3 linked regions of the Hydrogenophaga sp. SL48 genome follow. The protein of the gene in region 1 interacts with the protein of each later gene in a pairwise test. Links are inferred from orthologs where the notes say so. Each region holds a gene or a part of one and is shown in the gene's direction. Other genes may lie near its edges. The genes, in order: ndk, IM738_RS25600 and IM738_RS24450.

Region 1 (7,178 bases):
GATCGCTGCCAGGTAGGCGCCACGACCAAAGTAATATCGCGCCACATGCACCTCGTACTGCGCCAGTGAATTGACGATGTAGGTCATGCGGGCGCGGGCATCGGGCGCGTAGCGCGAATCCGGAAACCGGGTCACGACCTCGCGCAGCGACTCAAAAGATTCTTTCGCGGCATTCTGGTCGCGCTCGGACAGGTCTTGCTGCGCCAGCGATCCGAAAAGGCCGAGGTTTTCGTTGAAGTTGACCAAGCCCTTCAGGTACAGCGCATAGTCCAGCGCAGGGCTGGCCGGATGCAGGCGCAGAAACCGCTCGATGGTGGCGAGTGCCTGGGCCTGTTCGCCACCCTTGTACTGGGTGTAGGCCTTGTCGAGCTGGGCCTGCTGGGCCAGGGGGGTGCCGGCGGCACGGCCTTCGAGTTTTTCGTACAGGCCGATGGCCTTGTCGAAGTTGCCCGCCTCACGCTCGTCGCTGGCTTCGCTGTAGATCTTGTTGGGACTCCAGTCCGTGGTCGGATCCACGGGGGTGCTGCTGCAACCCGCGACGACCAGCACCGTGGTCAGTGCGCCGAACGACACCGCCGATAATCTCGAACATAGCTTCACACGCACACCTTCACAACAGGAACACAGGTCTTGGCAGCTGAAATTATATCGACGGGGGGTGAAACCGACCTGGGCATCTCAGAGGGTGAGGGCGATGCCGACGAAAGTCTGACGGGGGTCGAGGTCCGGGATTGCGAGGTGCCCGTGTCCATGCACGGCTGGCGGCTCGACCGGGCCCTCGCGGCGTTGATCCCGGAATTCTCCCGTTCCTATCTTCAGCAGCTCATGGGCGACGGTGCCGTGGCGTGGCGTGGCGCGCCCGCGCTCAAGCCGTCGGCGAAGGTGTCGGTGGGAGACCGTTTGCAGGTAGAGCTGCGCCCGACGCAGCAGACCATGGCGTTCGTGGCGCAGCCCATGGCGCTGGAGGTGGTGTTCGAAGACGCGGACCTGCTGGTGATTCACAAGCCCGCAGGTCTCGTGGTGCACCCGGCGGCCGGTCACTGGAGTGGCACCTTGCTCAACGGCTTGCTGGCGCATCATGCTGGCGCATCCGCGCTGCCGCGGGCCGGCATCGTGCACCGGCTCGACAAGGACACTTCGGGCCTGATGCTCGTGGGCAAGAGCCGCCAGGCCGTGGAGGCGCTGGTGCGCGCCATTGCCGCTCGTGAGGTGCATCGCGAATACCTGGCGCTGGCGCAGGGTCGCTGGAAGGGGCCGGCCGAGCTGGATGTGGAGCAACCGGTGGGGCGCGATCCCCACAACCGCTTGCGCATGGCCGTGCTGCGGCCGGAGACCACGGGGGCCAAGTCCGCCCGCACGTCGATCCGGCTGCTCGACGGGACCGACCAGGCCTGTCTGGTGGCCTGCAAGCTGCACACCGGGCGAACCCATCAGATTCGCGTGCACCTGACCTGGCTCGGGCATCCGCTGGTGGGTGATGCGGTGTATGGCGGACGAACTCTCTTCGGCATGGAACGCCAGGCCTTGCACGCTGCGCGGCTGCGGTTGGCTCACCCGGTGTCGGGCGCACCACTGGCTTTCGCCTGCGAACCGCCCGCTGATATGGGCCAGGCCATCGCTGCGGCCGGGCTCCATTACAATCCGGCTCAGCTGGGGTGACTTGATCCCGGTGTCCAGCGGCCCGCCCTCGGGCCCTGTTGCGATTTCTGGTCGTTCCCACAGCCCACCCGGATGGTCCTCCTCGACCCCTCCCGTGCTGCTGTTGTCCGCCGCGGGCCTGATGAGCCCTGCAGACCTTGTCCGCAACTTCTTGCCCCTTGACCGACAACCGGTTTTTTTAGGCACCAGCGATGAACACCACGGATGCCAGGCGCGTCCTCGAAACGGCCTTGATTTGCGCACCCCAGCCGCTCTCCGTGAGAGAGCTCGGGGTGCTGTTCGACATGGAAGTCGCTCCCGACACGATCAAGACCCTGCTGACTGATCTCCAGACCGAATGGACCGGGCGCGGCGTCGAACTGGTGCAGGTGGCCACCGGCTGGCGTTTTCAGAGCCGGCCCGAGCTGCGACCATTCCTGGACCGTTTGCATCCTGAAAAGCCACCCAAGTACACGCGCGCCGCGATGGAAACCCTGGCCATCATCGCCTATCGCCAACCGGTGACCCGTGGCGACATGGAGGACATCCGTGGCGTGACGATCAATTCCCTGATCATCAAGCAACTGGAAGACCGCGGCTGGGTGGAAGTGATCGGGCACCGCGAAACGGTGGGGCGGCCCGCTCTGTTTGCGACCACGCGCCAGTTTCTCGACGATCTGGGCCTTTCTTCCCTGGATCAGCTGCCGCCACTGGATGGCAGCGAGGTGCAGGAATCGGCGCTGGATCGACTCGACTTTGAATCTCTCGCCAGCGGAATGGCTGAGCCACCTGCTGGCGAGTCTTTAACCGTGGGTGAAGACACCCCCGACACCGCCGGCGAACCGGCGATCCCCGTCCCGACCCGGGACGAACCACAGGACGACCATGACACCGGCGCAACCCCCTCACAACCCGATTGAACCGTCCAGCAGCGACGCAGGCGCTTTGCCCGCTGAGCCCACCACGGACTCAACGCCCAAGACGGCTGCGAGCCCGTCGCCTGTGAAAGGGGAGGGGCAACCACAGGCCTTGCGTTTTGACGACGTGGTCAGCGGCGCATTTGACGCCGAGCAAGAGCAGGAACTGCCCTTGCCGACCAAGCGGGTGCTGCAACCCGAGGCCGAGTCGCCCAAACTGCACAAGGTGCTGGCACAGGCTGGCATGGGTTCCCGGCTGGAAATGGAGCAACTGATTCTGGAGGGGCGCATCTCGGTCAACGGCGAGCCGGCCCACATCGGTCAGCGCATCCAGTTCGGCGACAACATCAAGGTCAACGGCAAGCCGGTGCGCGTGCGCATCGCTCCGCCGCCCCCTCGCGTGCTGGCCTATCACAAGCCCGCGGGCGAAGTGGTGTCGCACGATGACCCGCAAAACCGGCCCACGGTGTTTCGCCGCCTGCCGCGTCTTTACCAAGGCAAGTGGCAGTCAGTGGGTCGACTCGACCTGAACACCGAAGGCCTGCTGCTGCTCACCGACTCGGGCGAGCTCGCCAACCGGCTGATGCACCCGCGATTTGGCCTGCAGCGCGAGTACGCGGTGCGGGTGCTGGGTGCCCTGTCCAACGACGAAAAGCAGCGCCTGCTCGACGGCGTGCGGTTGGACGATGGCGAGGCCCGTTTCGACAGCATCGAAGACGGCGGGGGTGAGGGCGCCAACTGCTGGTACCGCGTGACCATCGGCGAAGGTCGTAACCGGGAAGTGCGGCGCATGCTCGAAGCCGTGGGCCACGCCGTGAGCCGTTTGATCCGCATCCGCTATGGCGCCATGATGTTGCCGCGCGGGCTCAAGCGCGGTGTCTGGCTGGAGCTCGACCAGGGCGACATTGACCGCCTGACGGCGGCGGCCGGTGTCTACCAGCGCACAGAGCGCCCGGTCGGCAAGGCCACGCCAGGGCGTGGCAAGAAGCAGGGGCCACAGGGTGGACGCAACTACGGCAATCCGGCGGGCAGCCGGGGGGAGGCGCCTGCCGTGCGCCGCGGCAGCATGTTCGACACACCCGCGAGCAAAGGCAAGGGCGGCAAGGGGCAGGGCGCGGGCGGTGGCCAGCCCGACCCCTTGAAAACCTCTCTTGGCTACATCGGCCAGGACGCTTTGCAGCGCCAGCGCGAACAAGGCACCGGCCGTGGCGGTCCCAGCGGTGGTCGCCGCCGGGGTGGCAGCGGTGGTGGTGGCCGTTCCGGAGGCCGCTGACCGCTAGGTTGCCACTCAGGCGCATCATTGTTTTCGCTCTGGGCAATGTAGAATCAAGAGCTTTGCCACCCGCGCAAGAATCGTTTTTATTCCATAAATTCAAGGATCACCATGGCCATCGAACGCACTCTCTCCATCATCAAGCCCGACGCCGTCGCCAAGAACGTCATCGGCCAGATCTACGCCCGTTTTGAAGCCGCTGGCCTGAAGGTGGTGGCCGCTCGCATGGCGCACCTGTCGCGCGGCGAAGCCGAGCAGTTCTACGCGGTTCACAAAGCCCGTCCTTTCTTCAAGGACCTCGTGGATTTCATGATTTCCGGCCCTGTGATGATCCAGGCACTGGAAGGCGAAGGCGCCATCCTCAAGAACCGCGACCTGATGGGCGCCACCGATCCCAAGAAGGCCGAAGCAGGGACCATCCGTGCCGACTTCGCTGACAGCATCGACGCCAACGCCGTGCATGGCTCCGACGCTCCCGAAACCGCTGCCGTGGAAATTGCCTTCTTCTTCCCCGGCATGAACGTTTACTCGCGCTGATCGGCGCGGGGCCACCATGCCATGACGGTCAACCTCCTCGACTTCGATCTTGAGGGCCTGACCGCCTTTTGCGAGCAGCTGGGCGAAAAGCGCTTTCGCGCCGTCCAGTTGTTTCGCTGGATTCACCAGAAGGGCGCTTCGCGCTTTGACGAGATGAGCGATCTCGCCAAGAGCCTTCGCGAAAAGCTGCCCTCGGTCTGCACCATCACGGGCTTGCAGGTGCTTTCCCGTCAGGACTCATCCGACGGCACGATCAAGTGGTTGTTCGATGTGGGTGGCGGCAATGCGGTGGAAACCGTGTTCATTCCCGAAGATGACCGTGGCACGCTCTGCATTTCCTCGCAGGCCGGATGTGCCGTGGGTTGCCGTTTCTGCTCCACCGGTCATCAGGGTTTTTCGCGCAACCTCACCACAGGTGAGATCGTCGCGCAGTTGTGGCACGCCGAATTTTTCCTGCGTCAGCACCTGAAGACAACCGAGCGGGTCATCTCCAACGTGGTGATGATGGGCATGGGTGAACCGCTGCAGAACTACAGCGCATTGGTGCCGGCGTTGCGTGTGATGCTGGACGATCATGGCTACGGCCTGTCGCGCCGACGGGTGACCGTCTCGACCTCGGGTGTCGTGCCCATGATTGACCGCCTGGCCGGCGACGTGCCGGTTGCGCTGGCGGTTTCGTTGCATGCCCCCAACGATGCGCTGCGCGACTCGCTGGTGCCGCTGAATCGAAAATACCCATTGTCTGAATTGCTCGACGCTTGCCTTCGTTACCTGCCGGCGGCACCGCGTGACTTCATCACTTTCGAATACTGCATGCTGGACGGGGTCAACGACCAGCCAGAACACGCCGAGCAGCTGCTGGCATTGCTCAAAGGCCATGGCGGCAAAGGTGTTCCCTGCAAAATCAACCTGATACCCTTCAACCCGTTTCCGGATTCCGGTCTGAAATGTTCACCCCGCCCAGTGGTCCAGGCCTTCGGGCAGATCCTCATCGCGGGGGGGATCGTGACGACCGTGCGCAAGACGCGCGGTGATGACATCGATGCAGCCTGCGGACAGCTCGCCGGCGACGTGATGGACCGAACCCAGGTGGCCAAGCGGCGAGCCGCGGCGCAGCCTATCCGCTTTTTGAAGTCAGCCAAGGAAAAACAGGAATGACACACGCCTCCCCGATCCGCTTCAAGGCCCAACCGGATCGTCAGACCCGGTCTGATGGTGCGCCTCTGATGGGTCTTTCTGTGGAGGTCCGTTGGTCGCTGTTGCTGCTTCTCGCCGTGTTGTTGTCGGTGCTGTCGGCTTGCGCGAGCGGTCCCGGGACCTCGACCTCCAACACGGCGCAACCGCTCACCGAGTCCGATGAACCCGAGGCGCAAAAGCGCGCCCGCATTCGCCTCGAACTGGCGACCGGCTACTTTGAACAAGGTCAGACTTCGGTGGCGCTGGATGAAATCAAGCAGTCACTCGCCGCGTTCCCAGGTTATGGCCCTGCTTATGTGCTTCGCGGGTTGGTCTACATGCGGATGAATGAACCGGGTCAGGCCGAAGACAGCTTCCGTCGCGCCTTGCAGATCAACGAGCGCGACCCCGATGCGTTGCACAACTACGGCTGGTTTGTTTGCCAACAGGGTCGCCATGCCGAGGCGGTTCAGCTGTTTGTCCGCGCGCTGGCCAGCCCGGTTTACGGCGGTCAGGCCAAGACGCTCATGGCCAAGGGTGTGTGCCAGGTTCGAATGGGCCAGTTCGCCGAGGCCGAAGGCAGCTTCGCCCGCTCCTATGAGCTGGATGCGGCCAACCCCATCACCGGCTACAACCTGGCGTCACTGCTGTACAAGCGGGGTGACGACAAACGCGCGCAGTTTTACATCCGTCGCCTGAACAACTCCGATTTGGCCAATGCCGAGTCGCTGTGGTTGGGTATCAAGGTCGAACGTCGCATGAACAACCCCCAGGCGGCCGACCAGCTCGCGCAGCAGCTGCTGCGCCGGTTCCCGCGTTCGCCGGAGTACGCCTCCTATCAGCGGGGGGCGTTCAATGAGTGAGTCGGTGGTGCCGGATGCAGTTGGTGAAACGGCCTGGACCCGGCCCGAGCTCCTGCGCCAGTCAAGGGAGGCGGCTGGGTTGCACATTGCGGCCCTGGCGGCCGCGCTGAAAGTCCCTGTCAAGAAGCTGGATGCTCTGGAAGCCGGGCGCTATGAGGAGCTGCCGGACATGACGTTTGCCCGCGCACTGGCCTCCAGCGCCTGCCGCCAGCTCAAGATCGATCCTGCGCCTGTTCTCGAGCAGATCCCCACGGGGCGCACGCCGATGCTGGGTGACTCGTCGCACACCATCAACGCCCCTTTCAGATCGCCCCGCGGATCGTCACTGTCTCTGCAGCCCTCGGAATGGTTGCGGCGTCCGGCGGTGTTGGTGGCCGGGGCGCTGGTGATGGCTGCCGTGGCGCTGATGTACATGCCCGACTGGCGGTCGACAGTGGACAACGTCTCGGGTGCGGTGACCCGCCTGTCCGACACCTCTGTAGCGACGACCTTTGAAAACAGGACATCCACCACGGAAGTTGTTCCTCTGTCACCGGGCGCCCCAGTCACCAGCGATGCGCCGGTGGTGTTGACGCCACCGTCCTCGGTGGTGACGCCAAGTGTCGACGCTTCCGTGGCTGCTCCCCCTGCCTCCGTTGACAGTGAGGGTCTTCTGAGCATCAAGGCCAACGGCGATTCGTGGGTCGAGGTGGTGGATGGCCGAGGTGTGTCACAGGTGCAGCGCATGCTCAAGACGGGTGACGTTCTCAGCTTTTCGGCCTCGCCGCCCTATTC
Region 2 (7,372 bases), 3.4 Mb from region 1 along the record:
GCGTGATGAAGTCGCACTTCACCTTGGGTGCCACACACGCGCTGGCCAAGGACACCGAACTCAGCTGGTCGTTCATGTACGCGCCACGCGTGAAAGTCACTGGCCCATCGATGCTGGGTGGCACCGAGACCGTCAGCATGCGCCAGACCGCCTTGGGCGTGCAGTGGGCGACGAGGTTTTAAGTACCCCCCGCAGCGCTTCGCGCTACCCCCTGGGGGCGGCACTGGCCGTCCGGCAAAGCCGGCCCGGCGGTGCCCTGGGGGCACCGTTTCAGGCGACTGGGTGGCGCTTCGGCGCCATCTTCATCTTCTATCGACGTTGTGTCAGCGACGCAGGCCGCGCCGGAACCCGTCCAGATGGCTGCGGCCACCGCGCTGGCCTAGGTAGGTTGGTGCGACGGACCGCACCGACGCGGGTTCGATCCCCAGGGACTTCAGCCCAGGCCACTGGCCATTCGCGACGTTGTCCACCTGCATGGCCGCGAGGTTGTCGCGGCTCATGAGCGGCTCGCCAGGCATCAGCTCCATCAGGCGGGCCTGCAACTGGCCCAGCGCCCTCGGCAACGGCAACACTGGCCGGGCACGGCTGCCGAATTCGCCGGCGATGTGCACCAACTGGGCCAGGGTCAGCACATCGGGTCCGGCGCAGTCGAAGGTCTGGCCTACGCTGCTCATCGGCAGGCCGCTGTCGCGCAGGCAGGCGATCACCGCGCTGGTCACATCTTCCACCCACACCGGCTGGAAACGCGCGGTCGAACCGGCCAGCGGCACCACCGGAAACACCGCCTGCAGTTGCGCAAACAGGTTCAGGAAACGGTCGCCTGCGCCAAAGATGACGCTGGGCCGCAGGATGCTCAGGTCCAGCCCGGCAGCGCGCAGAACCTCTTCGCCCCGCGCCTTGCTGCGCTGGTACATCGACGGGCCATCGAGCGCCACACCGAGCGCGCTCACGTGCACCAGCCGGCGCACCCCCGTGGCGTGGCAGGCGCGCGCCAGGGTGGCGGGCAGGGTCACGTGGGCGCGTTCGAACGAGGCCTCGTTGCCGTGCAGGATGGCCACGAGGTTGACCACCGCGTCGTGCCCTGGCAGCAGGCGGCGCAGGCTGGCTTCGTCGTGCACGTCGGCCTCGATCACGGTCAGGCGCGGCAGGTGCTGCACCGCTGCTGCGTTGAGGGCGCGCCGTGTGGGCACCGTGCTGCGCCAGCCCTCGCGCTGGATTTTTTCGCAGACATGGCGACCGACGAAGCCGGTGCCGCCGAGGACGAGGATGTTGTTCAAGGGAGTTCTTTGTGGATGGCGTTCGGGTCGAGCGCCGGGCCGACCACGCCCATGCGCGCGCGCAGTGACTGTGGCTGGCCGGTGATCAGGGCCGCGTAGCTGGTGGTGTTGGCGAGCACCTTCTTGACGTAGTCGCGGGTCTCTTCGAAGGGGATGTTCTCGGCCCAGATCTCGCCCGGGAGCACGGCGCCCTCGCGCCAGGCGCGCGCGCGCCTTGGTCCGGCGTTGTAGGCGGCGGCGGCCAGCGGGAGCGAGCCTTCGAGATCGTCGAGCGCGAACTTCAGGTAGGCCGTGCCGATCAGGATGTTGGTGTCGCGGTCGGTGATCTGGTGCGACTGGAAGTCGGTCAGGCCGATCTTGCGCGCGGTCCATCGCGCGGTGGCGGGCATCACCTGCATCAGGCCCGAGGCGCCCACGCCCGAGCGGGCGTCGGTGACGAAGCGGCTCTCCTGCCGGATCAGGCCATAGACGTAGGCGGGATCGAGCCCGATCTCGGCCGCGCGCCGGATCACCAGCGCGCGGTGCGGCATCGGGAAGCGCTGCGCGTGGTCCTGCAGGTCGCGGGTGCGCTCGCTGGTGTTGATGCACCGGTCCCACAGCTCGTTCTGGCAGGCCAGTGCGGCGGCGGCCAGCAGTTCGCGATCGGTCATGCCGCCGGCCGTGTGCAGGTTGGTGCTGTAGTTCCACTCGCGCACGCCTTCGCTGCGCAGGCCCAGCCGGATCGCGGCCAGCGCCCGCTGCAGGCCGGGGTGGGCCTGCAGCCAGGCCAGCTCCTGGGGCGTCAGCGGGGCCGGGGCTGGTGGTGTGGTGATGGGCCGCCCCAGCTCTTCCAGGGCCAGCTGTTCGTGGTAGCCGCGGGCCGAGGCGATGGATTCGTAGAGCGCGCGGGCCTGGGCCTGGGCCGACTGCGCGTCGGGCTCCTTGAGCGCCTGCAGCGCGCGCGCGCGCCAGTAGACCCAGGTGGGTTCGTTGCGCTGGACCTCTTCCATGGCGGCGATGGCGTCGCGCACATGGCCCCAGGCGCCGGCCCGCAGGCCCGCGCGCGCCTTCCAGGCCAGGTGATCGGCGTGCATGAGCCGGTCGTCCCCGTTCACGAAGGCGGCCAGCGCCGGCCCTTGCGGTGTCTGCGCCAGACGCTTGCCGATCACGCCCCAGAGCCAGCTGCGCTCTTCATTCGTGAGCTGCGTTTTCCAGCGCATGTGCTCCATCTCGCGCGCGGCCGCAGCGGTGTCGAGGCTGGCCAGGCGGATGATGGCCAGCGTGACCAGCTCCTTGGTGCGGGGGCGGATGGCGGTGAACTTCTCATCGAGGTAACGCGCGGGGTCCACGGCGATGGCACTGACCATGCCGATCCATTCCGGGTTCAACAGCGCAACGGCCTGGGTCACGACCGCGGGGCGGTTGCTTTCCATCGCCAGGCGCGCGCGCTGCCAGACCACCTCGGGCTGGAGGTGGCCGCTGTCGAGAAAGGCCTTGGCCGCGGTGGCGCAACCGTCGTCGGCCTCGCGCTGCGCGTGCCAGAGTTGTGCGACCTGCCGGGCGGCTTCATCGGCCGGCTTGCGGCGGGCCACGGCGTCGAGCATCAGCGCATAACACCGCACCTGCCGGTCATCGTTCATGCGGTAGCGCGGCAGCTCGGCTTCGAAATTGCCCCAGTCCCGCTGCCGGCCCAGTTGCAGCAGCCAGTCGTTGCGCAAGCGGTCTTCCCAGTAGGTGCCTGCCATGCTGACCATCGCCGCACGCACCTCGTCGGGGCTGGCGGTCTCCAGCCTGGCCTTGGCGTCCCAGTAGATGGCCATGGGTTCGAGCACGTGGCCGCGCACCCGGGGCAGCAGGGTGCTGAGCGCCAACGTGTTGTTGCGCCGGAAGGCGTCGCGCATTTCCAGCAGGGCCGCATCGGCACTGCCTTGTGCCCAGGCGGCGCCCTGCATCAGCAGCGCGGCCATAATGGGCACAAGACCCTGTTTCAGGATCACCAGTTTCATGCGGCGATTATGGACAACAAAGACGTTCAACCTGCAACCGTTCGGCCTTTGGATGGGCCCAAACCCGCTTGGCGCAAACAACTGATCGAGAAGCGCCAGAACCTGGCCGACCGGGCCTGGCGCAACGACCTGTTGCAGCGCGTGATGCGCGTCTGGTTGATCCACCGGCCCGACGCGGTGATCGGCGCCTACTGGCCCATCAAGGGCGAGTTCGACCCGCTGCCGGCGCTGTTCCGCTGGCAGGAGGCGGGGCTCGAAGAAGACGCCCAGGGCGCCCAGAAGCACCGCCGCATCGGGCTGCCGGTGGTCAACAAAATTGATAAGACGCTCACCTTCTACAGCTGGTTCCCAGGCTGCCCGATGGAAGAAGACGCCTACGGCATCCCGAAGCCGAAAGACACCGAGATCATCGAGCCCACGCTCATCTTCGTGCCCTGCGTGGGCTATGGCCCGGGTGGCTACCGGCTGGGCTACGGTGGCGGTTTCTACGACCGCACGCTGGCCTCGCTGAGCCCCAAGCCCTTCACCGTGGGCCTGGGTTACGACTTCTCCTACCTGCCCGACCTGATGCCCGAGTCGCACGACGTGCCGCTGGACGCGATCCTGGCCGACACCGGGGTGATGTGGCCCGTGAGCGGGTGACGCGGTGAGCGGACTGACGCACCAGTGGGTGCACATCGCCTACCGCGAAACCAGCGCCTTCACCGAAACCTACGGTTTTTCCGGCAGCCAGGGCGCGGTCAACCTCGAAGGCCTGCTGATCAGCGCGCCCGGCGCCTCGCGCGAGGTGGTGTTCCTGATGATGCACCCCAGCTCCACGCTGCAGCTGCTCCCCTTGCCCCCCGCGCTGGCCGCGGCCGGTTACCCGGTGCTGTGCATGGGCAGCCGCTACGCCAAGAACGACACGGCGCTGATCATGGAGAAGGTGGTGCTGGACATGGGCGCCTGCGTGCGCCACGCCAAAGAGGTGCTGGGTTTTGAGCGCGTGATCCTCATGGGCTGGTCGGGCGGCGGGTCGCTGGCGCTGTTCTACCAGTCGCAGGCCGAGCACCCGACCATCACCCAGACACCGGCGGGCGACCCGGTGGACATCGTGGGTGCGGGCCTGATCCCGGCCGATGGTGTGGTGCTGGAGGCCGCGCACCGTTCGCGCGCCCAGTGCCTGCGCGACTGGATCGACCCGTCCGTGATCGACGAGGCCGACCCGGACCAGCGCAATCCCTCCTTCGATCTGTATGCGCCGTCACTGCCCTTCAGCGCGCCGTACCCGGCCGACTGGCTGGCGGCCTACCGCGCGGCCCAGCTCGCGCGCCTGCGGCGCATCACGGACCGCGTGAAAGAAACCCTGGACGAGCTGCGGCGCCGGGGCGGTGCCGAGCTGGAGCGCGGTTTTGTCACCCACCGCACCCTGGCCGACCCGCGTTTCCTTGACGGCTCCATCGACCCCAACGGCCGCCCCGTGGGCCGCTGTTACCTCGGGGTGCCGGAGACCGTGAACAGCGGACCGGTGGGCATGGCGCGTTTCTCGACGCTGCGCTCCTGGCTCTCGCAGTGGTCCATTGACGACTCGCGCGCCGATGGCGAGGCCTGCGCGCGCCAGGTCAGCGTGCCGCTGCTGGCCATCGAACACGGCGCGGACGATGCCGTGCCGCAGCCCGACATCGGCCTCATGTTTGCCGCGGCCGGCAGCGCTGACAAGGAGATGCACGTGATCCCCGGCGCCAACCACTACTTCCAGGGCCAGCCGGTGCCCTTGCAGGCGTCGGTGCTGCTGGTGAGCGACTGGGTGGCACGCCAGCTGGGGTGACGGCCGGGCGGTGAGGGCGCCGCCGTCAGGCGGGCGCTGGCGCGGCCTGGGTCGCGGGCAGTTCGGCGGTGATGGTGGTGCCGTGCCCCGGCGCGCTGAAGACCGTCAAGCGCCCGCCGTGCGATTCCATGCGCACCCGCATGCCGCTCAGACCGTGGCGCCCGTGGGGAACCCGGGCGGGAGAAAAGCCCTGCCCGTCGTCCTGAACCGAGAGCTGCACCGCCGGGCCGAGCTGTTTCAACCGCACCTGCACCCGGGCGCACTGCGCGTATTTGCCGATGTTGGTCAGCGATTCCTGCGCGACCCTGAACAGGGTCAGCTCGGCACCGCGGTCCACGGCGACGGGCTGCAGCTCGGTCTCCACCGGTTTGCCCAGCACGCCGGCCATGTCGCGGCACAACATGTCCAGCGCCGGCACGAGCCCCAGCTGGTCCAGCGACGAGGGGCGCAGGTTTTCGATGATGCGGCGCTTGATCGCGATGCCCTCGTTGAGGCGTGATTCCACCGACGCCAGGCGCTCGGTGGCCTTCTCCGGCATGTCGGGCAGGCGGCGCAACCGGGCAAACTCCAGTTTCATCGCGGTCAGCAACCCACCCATCTCGTCGTGCAGTTCGCGCGCGACGTGGGCCCTTTCGTCTTCCCGGGCGTTGACCAGGTGGGTGGCCATCTCGGTGAGTTCGGCGGTCCGCTCTTTCACCCGGTCGGCCAGCAGCAGCCGCTCCCGGGCCAGCTTGCGGTCTTCCTCGCGCAACAGGTGCTGGAAGTAAAACAGCGCCAGCGCGGTGGCCAGCGCCAGCAGGTGGATGGCCAGCCGGTTCAGCGACAGCGCCCGGTACAGCGAATACCGGGCGTTCTCCTGGATGGCGCCCGACTTCTGCAGCACCAGATCGAACTCCTCGCGCAACTCGTTCCGGCGTGTGCGCGTGACGGCACTGACAGACGCGGCGATGGCCTTCGCGGTGTCGCCGCGCTCAAACGCCTCTACCCAGGCGTCGGTGCCGCGCACGTGATCCGCCAGAAGCCGTTCCACCCGTTCGAGCGAGATGGTGTGGTCGGGGTCCATCTGGCGCACCAGCGCGACAGCGTCATTTTTCAGGCTGTCCAGGCGCTGGAGCGTCTCCCGGTACTTGGCGAGCTCCTGCGGGGCCTTCGACATGAGGTACGACCGGGCGTGCAGGTCCGTGTCCGTCAGGGCCTGCAGCGCTTCGGCCGACCGGATGCGTGCGTCGGTGAGGGCAATGCCGCTGGACAAGGTGCGATGGGAGTGCTGGTAGGTGGACTCGTTGATCCCCATGGCCGCCACACCCACCACCACCACGACCGGCATCAGGTAGCGGCCGCGCGCCACCCATTCGATGGTGGAGCGCAGTTTTCCGGGTGCGGTGTCTTCCAAGCTCATGATCGGGGCCGGCCTGCCAGGGTGATGGGGGTGCAAGGGTAGCTCACCGGGGCGAGGCTGCGATCAGGCGCTGGGCATGCCTTCGCAGTAGGTGATCAGTTCGTCGAGTTCCCGTGATTTGTCGAAGAGCCGGTCGGCGCCGAGGGCCGCGCAGCGCTGTCGCATGTCGGGAGAGGGGTAGTTGGTCAGCACCACACGGCGCATCGGCAGGTTCAGCGCCTGCGCGCGCGCCAGCACCCCCAGGCCACTTCCCGAGGCGAGGAAGATGTCCACGATGACCAGGTCGAGGTCTTCCTTGCGCTGCTCCAGTTCCCGAACCGCGTCGGCCTCGGTGCGCGCAGTACCGACCACGCGCACCGGCGTCAATTCCTCCAGGGTGGTGACCAGGTCTTTCAGGATGACGGGGTTGTCCTCCACGATGAAGGCGCGAACAGGGGACATGGTCGTGGGTCGTCGGCAGCAGTCAGGGTGAGTTGGCGCTACGGCTTCTTGACCAGGGTGAGGTGGTTCTTCACGTCCACCACGCCCGTCACCGCCTTGACCAGGGTGGTGGCCCGGTTGATGGCCTCTGCGCTGGGCGCGGGGCCGTACAGCGAGACCACCGCGTTGGTCGTGTCGACGCTGATGGCCCGCGCACTCAGCTCGGCGTCGGCCGCCAGCGTGCCTTTGACGCGTGCCGTGATGGTCAGGTCTGCAGACGAAGCGGACATCGCGTTGACGGCACTGACCGCGTTGTCCTTGACCTCGATCGCGACTTCCTTTGATTTTTCAATCGCACTGTCGACCCTCTGGCCGACGGTGGGGGGTGGGGCGGGCGCCGTCTGGGCGCATGCGCCGAGGCTGGTCAAGGCCGCGACGGCAAAGGTCGCGAGCGCGGTGCGCGACACAGGAAAGTGGGCGTGTG
Region 3 (7,278 bases), 3.1 Mb from region 1 along the record:
CGCCAAGGAGCTGATCGCCGGCGGCGACTTCATGCAGGTGCAGGTGGGCCAGCGCATCAAGAAGCGCTACACCGAAAGCCCGCTGAGCCTGTACCGCGCGCTGCGTTCGCTGAACCCCAGCCCCTACATGTATTACTACCACTTCGGCGACTTCCATGTGGTGGGCGCGTCGCCCGAGATCCTGGTGCGCCAGGAGCAGGTCGACGGGGGACAGAAAGTCATCATCCGGCCGCTCGCCGGCACACGCCCGCGCGGCGCCACGCCCGAGAAGGACAAGGCGACCGAGATCGAACTGGTGAACGATCCGAAAGAGCGCGCCGAACACGTGATGCTGATCGACCTGGCACGCAACGACATCGGCCGCATCGCGAAAATCGGCAGCGTCAAGGTGACCGAGGCCTTCGCGGTGGAACGCTACAGCCATGTGATGCACATCGTGAGCAACGTCGAAGGCACACTGGTGGACGGCATGACCAACATGGACGTGCTGAAAGCCACCTTCCCGGCCGGCACGCTGACCGGCGCGCCCAAGGTGCACGCGATGGAGCTGATCGACCAGCTCGAACCCACCAAACGCGGCCTCTACGGCGGCGCCTGTGGCTACCTCAGCTACGCCGGTGACATGGACGTGGCGATCGCCATCCGCACCGGCATCATCAAGGACCAGATGCTCTACGTGCAGGCGGCCGCGGGGGTCGTGGCCGACTCCATTCCCGAGATGGAGTGGAGGGAAACCGAACACAAAGCCCGCGCGTTGCTGCGTGCGGCGGAGCTGGTGGAAGAAGGGCTGGAGTAAACGTCATGAGCAACAAAATCCAACACATGAACGACGCCGGGCCGCCCCAAGGCGTTCAAGCCCCCTTGGGGGGCAGCGGACCTCGCGCAGCGGGGGAGCGTGGGGGCGTCAAGTTGTTGATGGTCGACAACTACGACTCTTTCACCTACAACATCGTGCAGTACTTCGGTGAACTCGGCGCCGACGTGACCGTGGTCCGCAACGATGAGATCTCTGTCGACGAGATCCAGCGCCGTGTGGACGCGGGGCAGGTGGACCGTCTGGTGATTTCGCCCGGCCCTTGCTCGCCGGCAGAAGCCGGCATCTCGGTGGCGGCCATCCAGCACTTCGCGGGCAAGCTGCCCATCCTCGGCGTGTGCCTGGGCCACCAGGCCATCGGCGCGGCCTTCGGCGGCAAGATCATCCGTGCGCAGGAGCTCATGCACGGCAAGACCAGCGTCATCACCACCACGCAGGAAGGCGTGTTCGCCGATCTGCCCGAGCAGTTCACGGTCAACCGATACCACTCGCTGGCCATTCAGCGCGAGTCTTGCCCCGACTGCCTGAAGGTCACCGCCTGGACGCCCGACGGCGAGATCATGGGCGTGAAGCACAAGACCCTGGCGATTGAGGGCGTGCAGTTCCACCCCGAGAGCATCCTCACCGAGCACGGGCACGCGATGCTGAAGAATTTCCTGGAGCAGACCGCATGAAGACCATTGATCTGCGCAGCGACACCGTCACACAGCCGACCGAGGCGATGCGCGCGGCCATGATGGCCGCGCCCCTGGGCGACGACGTGTTCGGCGACGACCCGACGGTCAACGCGCTGCAGGACCGCATCGCGGCCCTCACCGGCAAAGAGGCCGCGCTGTTCATGCCCTCGGGGACTCAGAGCAACCTCTGCGGCATCCTGGCGCACTGTGGCCGGGGCGACGAGTACATCGTGGGCCAACTGGCCCACACCTACCGCTACGAAGGCGGTGGCGCGGCGGTGTTCGGCAGTGTGCAGCCGCAGCCGCTGGTGCAGGACGCACAGGGTCGCATGGCGCTGTCGGACATCGCCGCAGCCATCAAGCCGGACGATCCGCACTTCGCCCGCACCCGTCTGCTGTGCCTGGAGAACACCTGGAACGGCCATGTGATGCCCGATGAGTACCTGCGGGACGCCACGGCGCTGGCGCGCGAACACGGGCTGGCCACGCACCTGGATGGCGCTCGGGTGTTCAATGCGGCGGTCGCCTCGGCCTCGGCAGGGCAGGGCACCTTCGACCGCCTGCGCGAGATCGCCGACCAGTTCGACAGCCTCTCGGTCTGTTTCAGCAAGGGCCTGGGCGCGCCGGTGGGCTCCGCGCTGTGTGGTTCGCAGGAGCTGATCCAGAGCGCCCGCCGCCTTCGCAAGATGGCCGGTGGCGGGTTGCGCCAGGCGGGGCTGCTGGCTGCCTGCGCACTGCACGCACTGGACCAGCACGTGGACCGGCTCGCCGATGACCATGCCAATGCGCGACGGCTCGCGGAAGGCCTTCAAGGCATCGAGGGTCTGGCGGTTCGCTCGGCGCAGACCAACATCGTGTTCGTCGATGTCGCCGAAGGCCGTGGGCCGGCGTTGCTGGACTTCCTGAGAGCCCACGGCGTGCTGGCCACAGGCCTGATCGGCCTGCGCTTCGTGACCCACCTCGATGTGGACACGGCGGGCATTGATCACGCCATCGCCACCGTGCGCCGCTTCTTCGCCGAGGCCCCCGCAGCGCCGGCCAGCGCCTCGCGCACCGGTCCGTACTGAACACTCGACAGGAGCGCACCGTGCCAGACACCCCGCAACTCCTGGTGTTCATCGCGGCAGGCTGCCTGCTCAACCTCACGCCCGGCCCCGATGTGCTCTACATCGTGAGCAACGCGCTCAAGAGCGGCGTGCGCGCCGGCATCGTGGCCGCGCTGGGCATCGTCAGCGGCTGCTTCGTTCACGTGTTCGCGGCGGCGCTCGGTGTGAGCGCGCTGCTCGCCACCTCGGCCACCGCCTTCACCGTGCTCAAGTGGATCGGCGCCGCCTACCTGGTGTGGATGGGCATCAAGTTGCTGCTGGCCAAGGGCGGTTCGTCGGTGGTGCCAGCCGATGCCACTCAGATCAAAGTCCCAACCGACCTTCGGCGCATCTACCGGCGCGGTTTCTTCACCAACGTGCTCAACCCCAAGGTCGCGCTGTTTTTCCTGGCCTTCGTGCCGCAGTTCATCGCGCCCGGCACCGAAGACAAGGTGACGGCCTTCCTGCTGCTGGGCCTGCTGTTCAACCTCAACTCGTTGCCGATCAACTTCGGTTACGCCTGGCTCGCCGGCTGGGCCGCCGGCCGTGTGAGCGCCGTGCAGCGCACCATGCACTGGATGGACCGCGCCGCCGGCGCGATGTTCGTCGGCTTTGGCCTGAAGCTGGCCCTGTCGGACAATCCTTCTCGCTGACCCCTGGAGACACCCATGCCCCACACCCACAAGATTACCCCGCAGGAAGCACTGCAGCGGACCATCGAACACCGCGAAATCTTCCATGACGAGATGCTGCACCTGATGCGCCTGATCATGAGCGGCGAGATGTCGCCGGTGATGATGGCGGCCCTCATCACCGGCCTGCGCGTGAAGAAGGAAACCATCGGCGAGATCACCGCCGCCGCGCAGGTGATGCGCGAGTTCTCCACCAAGGTGAACGTGGCCGACAAGACGCACCTGGTGGACATCGTGGGCACCGGTGGCGACGGCTCGCACACCTTCAACATCTCCACCTGCTCCATGTTTGTTGCGGCTGCGGCGGGCGCCAAGGTCAGCAAGCACGGCGGGCGCAGCGTGTCCAGCAAGAGCGGCAGCGCCGACGTGCTGGAGAGCCTGGGCGTCAACATCAATCTCTCCCCCGGGCAGATCTCGCGTTGCATCGAACAGGTGGGCGTGGGCTTCATGTTCGCGCCGAACCACCACCCGGCCATGAAGAACGTGGCGCCGGTGCGCCGCGAGCTGGGCATGAAGACCATCTTCAACATCCTGGGGCCGCTCACCAACCCGGCCTCGGCGCCCAACATCCTGATGGGCGTGTTCCACCCCGATCTGGTGGGCATCCAGGTGCGCGCGCTGCAGCGCCTGGGGGCCGAACACGCCGTGGTGGTCTATGGTCGCGACGGCATGGACGAGGTGTCGCTCGGCGCGGGAACCATGGTGGGCGAGTTGAAGCAAGGCGAGATCACCGAATACGAGGTGCATCCGGAAGACTTCGGCATGACCATGGCCAGCAGCCGCACCTTGCGGGTGGAGACGCCCGAGGACTCCAAGGCGATGCTGATGGGCGTGTTGGGCAACAGCGATGACCCGGCCCTCAAGGCCGCGAAAGACATCGTGGCGCTCAACGCCGGTGTGGCGCTGTACGCCGCCAACGTGGCCGCGGACATCAAGGAGGGCATCGCGCTGGCACGCCGCGCCATCGAGTCCGGTGCCGCCGCCCAGAAGCTGCGCGAGCTGACCGATTTCACCCAGACCGCCACGGCCAGCACCGGCCCCTGAGACCCGCCATGCCTGTCTGGCTGCAAAACGAAGGCGCCTGGATTGCCATCGGCATCTCGTTGCTGTTCATCGTGGCCGGTGTGTTGATGCACCGCGTTATCAAGAAGGTGCTGCAAGCGCCACCACCCCAGGAAAACAAAAGATCATGAGCGACATCCTGAACAAGATCGTGGCCGTCAAGCACGAAGAGATCGCCGCGGCCCAGCGCAAGAAGCCGCTCGACATGGTGCGTTTCGATGCCGAAAGCCGTGTGCTCACGCGCGACTTCGAAGGCGCCTTGCGGAAAAAAAATGCCGCCGGTCAGGCCGCGGTGATCGCCGAGATCAAGAAAGCGAGCCCGAGCAAGGGTGTGCTGCGCGCAGAATTCATCCCGGCCGACATCGCCCAGAGCTACGCCGAAGGTGATGGCAAGGTCAGCGCGGCCTGCCTGTCGGTGCTGACCGACAAGCAGTTCTTCCAGGGCAGTTCGGACTACCTGAAGCAGGCCCGCGCCAGTTGCGACCTGCCGGTGCTGCGCAAGGACTTCATGGTGGACCCCTACCAGGTGTACGAAGCCCGATCCATGGGGGCCGACGCAATCCTGCTGATTGCCGCCTGTCTGGACGACGTGCAGATGGCCGATCTGGAAGCGCTGGCGCTGGGCCTGAACATGGCGGTGCTGGTCGAGGTGCACGACCGTGCCGAACTGCAGCGTGCGTTGAAGCTCAAGACGCCGCTGCTCGGCATCAACAACCGCAACCTGCGAACGTTTGAGGTGACGCTGCAGACCACGCTGGACATGCTTTCCGACGTACCGGCCGACCGCCTGCTGGTCACCGAGTCGGGCATTCTGGGCCGTGACGACGTCACGAAGATGCGTGCTGCGGGCGTGCACGCCTTCCTGGTGGGCGAGGCTTTCATGCGCGCGCCTGAGCCCGGGTTGGCGTTGGCCGAGTTGTTTGCCTGAGTGGCCGTGACACAGGCCGCTTTTGACTGGGATGCGGCCGCGCCGCTGGCGGGTGTCGATCGGCTCCGGCACGCAGACCCGGGCACATGGGCGGCCGATCCGGGCTGGGCCGATGTGCTCGCTGATTTCTGGTGCTCCGAGGCTGGGCGGGCGCTCGTGGTGTTTTTGCGCCAACGCTTGAATCAGGGTGCCGTGGTGTATCCACCACAACCGCTCCGGGGGCTGGAACTGACGGCCCCGGAGGAGGTTCGGGTGGTGATCCTGGGGCAGGACCCCTACCACGGCCCCGGGCAGGCCGAGGGTCTCGCGTTTTCGGTCGCGGCGGGGGTCAAGGTGCCGCCGAGCCTGCGCAACATCTTCAAAGAGCAACGGCGCGACCTGGGCCTGCCGGCGCCAGGGAGCGGCTCGCTGGTTGGCTGGGCGCGCCAGGGGGTGCTGTTGCTCAATACCTGTCTGACCGTGGAGGATGGACGGCCCGCCAGCCACGCTGGTCAAGGTTGGGAGGTGCTCACTGACGCCGTGATCCGCCGCTGCAGCGGATTCGGTCTGCCCAAGGTCTTCATGCTCTGGGGTGCTCATGCGCAGAAGAAGGCGCAGGACATCGACCGCGGGCGCCACCTCGTGTTGTGTTCCAACCACCCGTCGCCCTTGTCGGCGAGTCGCGGCCCTGTCCCGTTCCTGGGTTGTGGCCACTTTGGCGAGGCCAATCGCTGGTTGCGTGCCGGGGGCTTGCCTGAAGTCGCTTGGCAGTCAGCGGAGGAAGCTGACATCGCGGCAAAAACCGTGGCATAATGTTGGGCTGCATTACGGAGGGGTGGCCGAGTGGTTAAAGGCAGCAGACTGTAAATCTGCCCGCTAACGCGTACGCTGGTTCGAATCCAGCCCCCTCCACCAGCAGCCTTTTTGATGTGCGAGCGATTGGAATCAAAGCGCTCTGAATGTTTCGGGTTGTTCCGAAAGGGTTCGGGCGGGAGTAGTTCAATGGTAGAACTCCAGCCTTCCAAGCTGATCACGCGGGTTCGATTCCCGTCTCCCGCTCCATGTTTGTGGGTTGTGATGTCCGTCCTTGGGGCGGCGATGAGATTTTCTGGGGTGTCTGATCCTTGATCAGGTGTCTTGGCCCTTGTGGCTCAGTGGTAGAGCACTCCCTTGGTAAGGGAGAGGTCGCGGGTCCGATTCCCGCCAAGGGCACCATATTTGTTCTGGTGTTTCGGCAATTTTGATTTTGGAGCTGAAAAATGGCAAAAGAGAAATTTGAGCGGACCAAGCCGCACGTGAACGTGGGCACCATTGGCCACGTGGATCATGGCAAGACGACGCTGACGGCGGCCATCACCACGGTGCTGGCGTCCAAGTTTGGCGGCGCGGCCAAGGCCTACGACCAGATCGATGCGGCTCCGGAAGAAAAAGCCCGCGGCATCACCATCAACACCGCCCACGTGGAATACGAGACGGCCAACCGCCACTACGCCCACGTTGACTGCCCCGGCCACGCTGACTATGTGAAAAACATGATCACCGGCGCTGCCCAGATGGATGGCGCCATCCTGGTGTGCTCGGCCGCTGACGGTCCCATGCCCCAGACCCGCGAGCACATCCTGCTGGCCCGCCAGGTGGGCGTGCCTTACATCATCGTGTTCCTGAACAAGTGCGACATGGTGGACGACGCCGAACTGCTCGAACTCGTTGAAATGGAAGTGCGCGAGCTGCTCGACAAGTACGACTTCCCCGGCGACAAGACCCCCATCGTGCACGGCTCGGCCAAGCTCGCCCTCGAAGGCGACAAGGGTCCGCTGGGCGAAGAGGCCATCATGAAGCTGGCCGAAGCGCTGGACACCTACATTCCCCTGCCTGAGCGCGCTGTGGACGGTGCCTTCCTGATGCCTGTGGAAGACGTGTTCTCCATCTCGGGTCGCGGCACCGTCGTGACCGGTCGTATCGAGCGCGGCATCATCAAGGTCGGCGAAGAAATCGAGATCGTCGGTATCGCCGACACCCAGAAGACCACCTGCACGGGCGT

What was found.
Region 2: the proteins of ndk (region 1) and IM738_RS25600 interact in binary tests that used the Escherichia coli proteins (3 or more experiments, as listed by UniProt). The link is inferred for Hydrogenophaga sp. SL48 from one-to-one orthologs.
Region 3: the proteins of ndk (region 1) and IM738_RS24450 interact in binary tests that used the Escherichia coli proteins (3 or more experiments, as listed by UniProt). The link is inferred for Hydrogenophaga sp. SL48 from one-to-one orthologs.

What each region holds. Positions count from the first base shown.
Region 1 is NZ_CP063400.1:1,980,224-1,987,401, reverse strand. Bases 2,971-5,652 are described here. They hold ndk (nucleoside-diphosphate kinase), read left to right. Parts: upstream 2,971-3,939; coding sequence 3,940-4,365; downstream 4,366-5,652. Other genes in these bases: pilW (type IV pilus biogenesis/stability protein PilW), read left to right, coding at 5,520-5,652; rlmN (23S rRNA (adenine(2503)-C(2))-methyltransferase RlmN), read left to right, coding at 4,387-5,523; IM738_RS09445 (pseudouridine synthase), read left to right, coding at 2,971-3,828. In the rest of the region: IM738_RS09460 (outer membrane protein assembly factor BamD), read right to left, coding at 1-573; IM738_RS09455 (RluA family pseudouridine synthase), read left to right, coding at 631-1,659; SMC-Scp complex subunit ScpB, read left to right, coding at 1,851-2,558; more of IM738_RS09445, read left to right, coding at 2,524-2,970; more of pilW, read left to right, coding at 5,653-6,404; IM738_RS09425 (helix-turn-helix domain-containing protein), read left to right, coding at 6,397-7,178. UniProt on the Escherichia coli protein: Major role in the synthesis of nucleoside triphosphates other than ATP. The ATP gamma phosphate is transferred to the NDP beta phosphate via a ping-pong mechanism, using a phosphorylated active-site intermediate.
Region 2 is NZ_CP063400.1:5,366,704-5,374,075, forward strand. Bases 2,232-5,107 are described here. They hold IM738_RS25600 (5-formyltetrahydrofolate cyclo-ligase), read left to right. Parts: upstream 2,232-3,310; coding sequence 3,311-3,904; downstream 3,905-5,107. Other genes in these bases: IM738_RS25595 (lytic transglycosylase domain-containing protein), read right to left, coding at 2,232-3,262; IM738_RS25605 (alpha/beta hydrolase family protein), read left to right, coding at 3,909-5,069; IM738_RS25610 (ATP-binding protein), read right to left, coding at 5,095-5,107. Also shown: IM738_RS25585 (OmpP1/FadL family transporter), read left to right, coding at 1-182; IM738_RS25590 (complex I NDUFA9 subunit family protein), read right to left, coding at 324-1,277; more of IM738_RS25595, read right to left, coding at 1,274-2,231; more of IM738_RS25610, read right to left, coding at 5,108-6,468; IM738_RS25615 (response regulator transcription factor), read right to left, coding at 6,532-6,909; IM738_RS25620 (BON domain-containing protein), read right to left, coding at 6,948-7,372. UniProt on the Escherichia coli protein: Involved in the removal of 5-formyltetrahydrofolate.
Region 3 is NZ_CP063400.1:5,123,113-5,130,390, forward strand. The notes cover bases 4,395-7,176. They hold IM738_RS24450 (uracil-DNA glycosylase), read left to right. Parts: upstream 4,395-5,303; coding sequence 5,304-6,050; downstream 6,051-7,176. Other genes in these bases: IM738_RS24440 (hypothetical protein), read left to right, coding at 4,395-4,461; trpC (indole-3-glycerol phosphate synthase TrpC), read left to right, coding at 4,458-5,258; tuf (elongation factor Tu), read left to right, coding at 6,497-7,176. Outside these bases: trpE (anthranilate synthase component I), read left to right, coding at 1-796; IM738_RS24420 (anthranilate synthase component II), read left to right, coding at 916-1,488; ltaE (low-specificity L-threonine aldolase), read left to right, coding at 1,485-2,558; IM738_RS24430 (LysE family translocator), read left to right, coding at 2,579-3,229; trpD (anthranilate phosphoribosyltransferase), read left to right, coding at 3,245-4,312; more of IM738_RS24440, read left to right, coding at 4,321-4,394; more of tuf, read left to right, coding at 7,177-7,278. UniProt on the Escherichia coli protein: Excises uracil residues from the DNA which can arise as a result of misincorporation of dUMP residues by DNA polymerase or due to deamination of cytosine.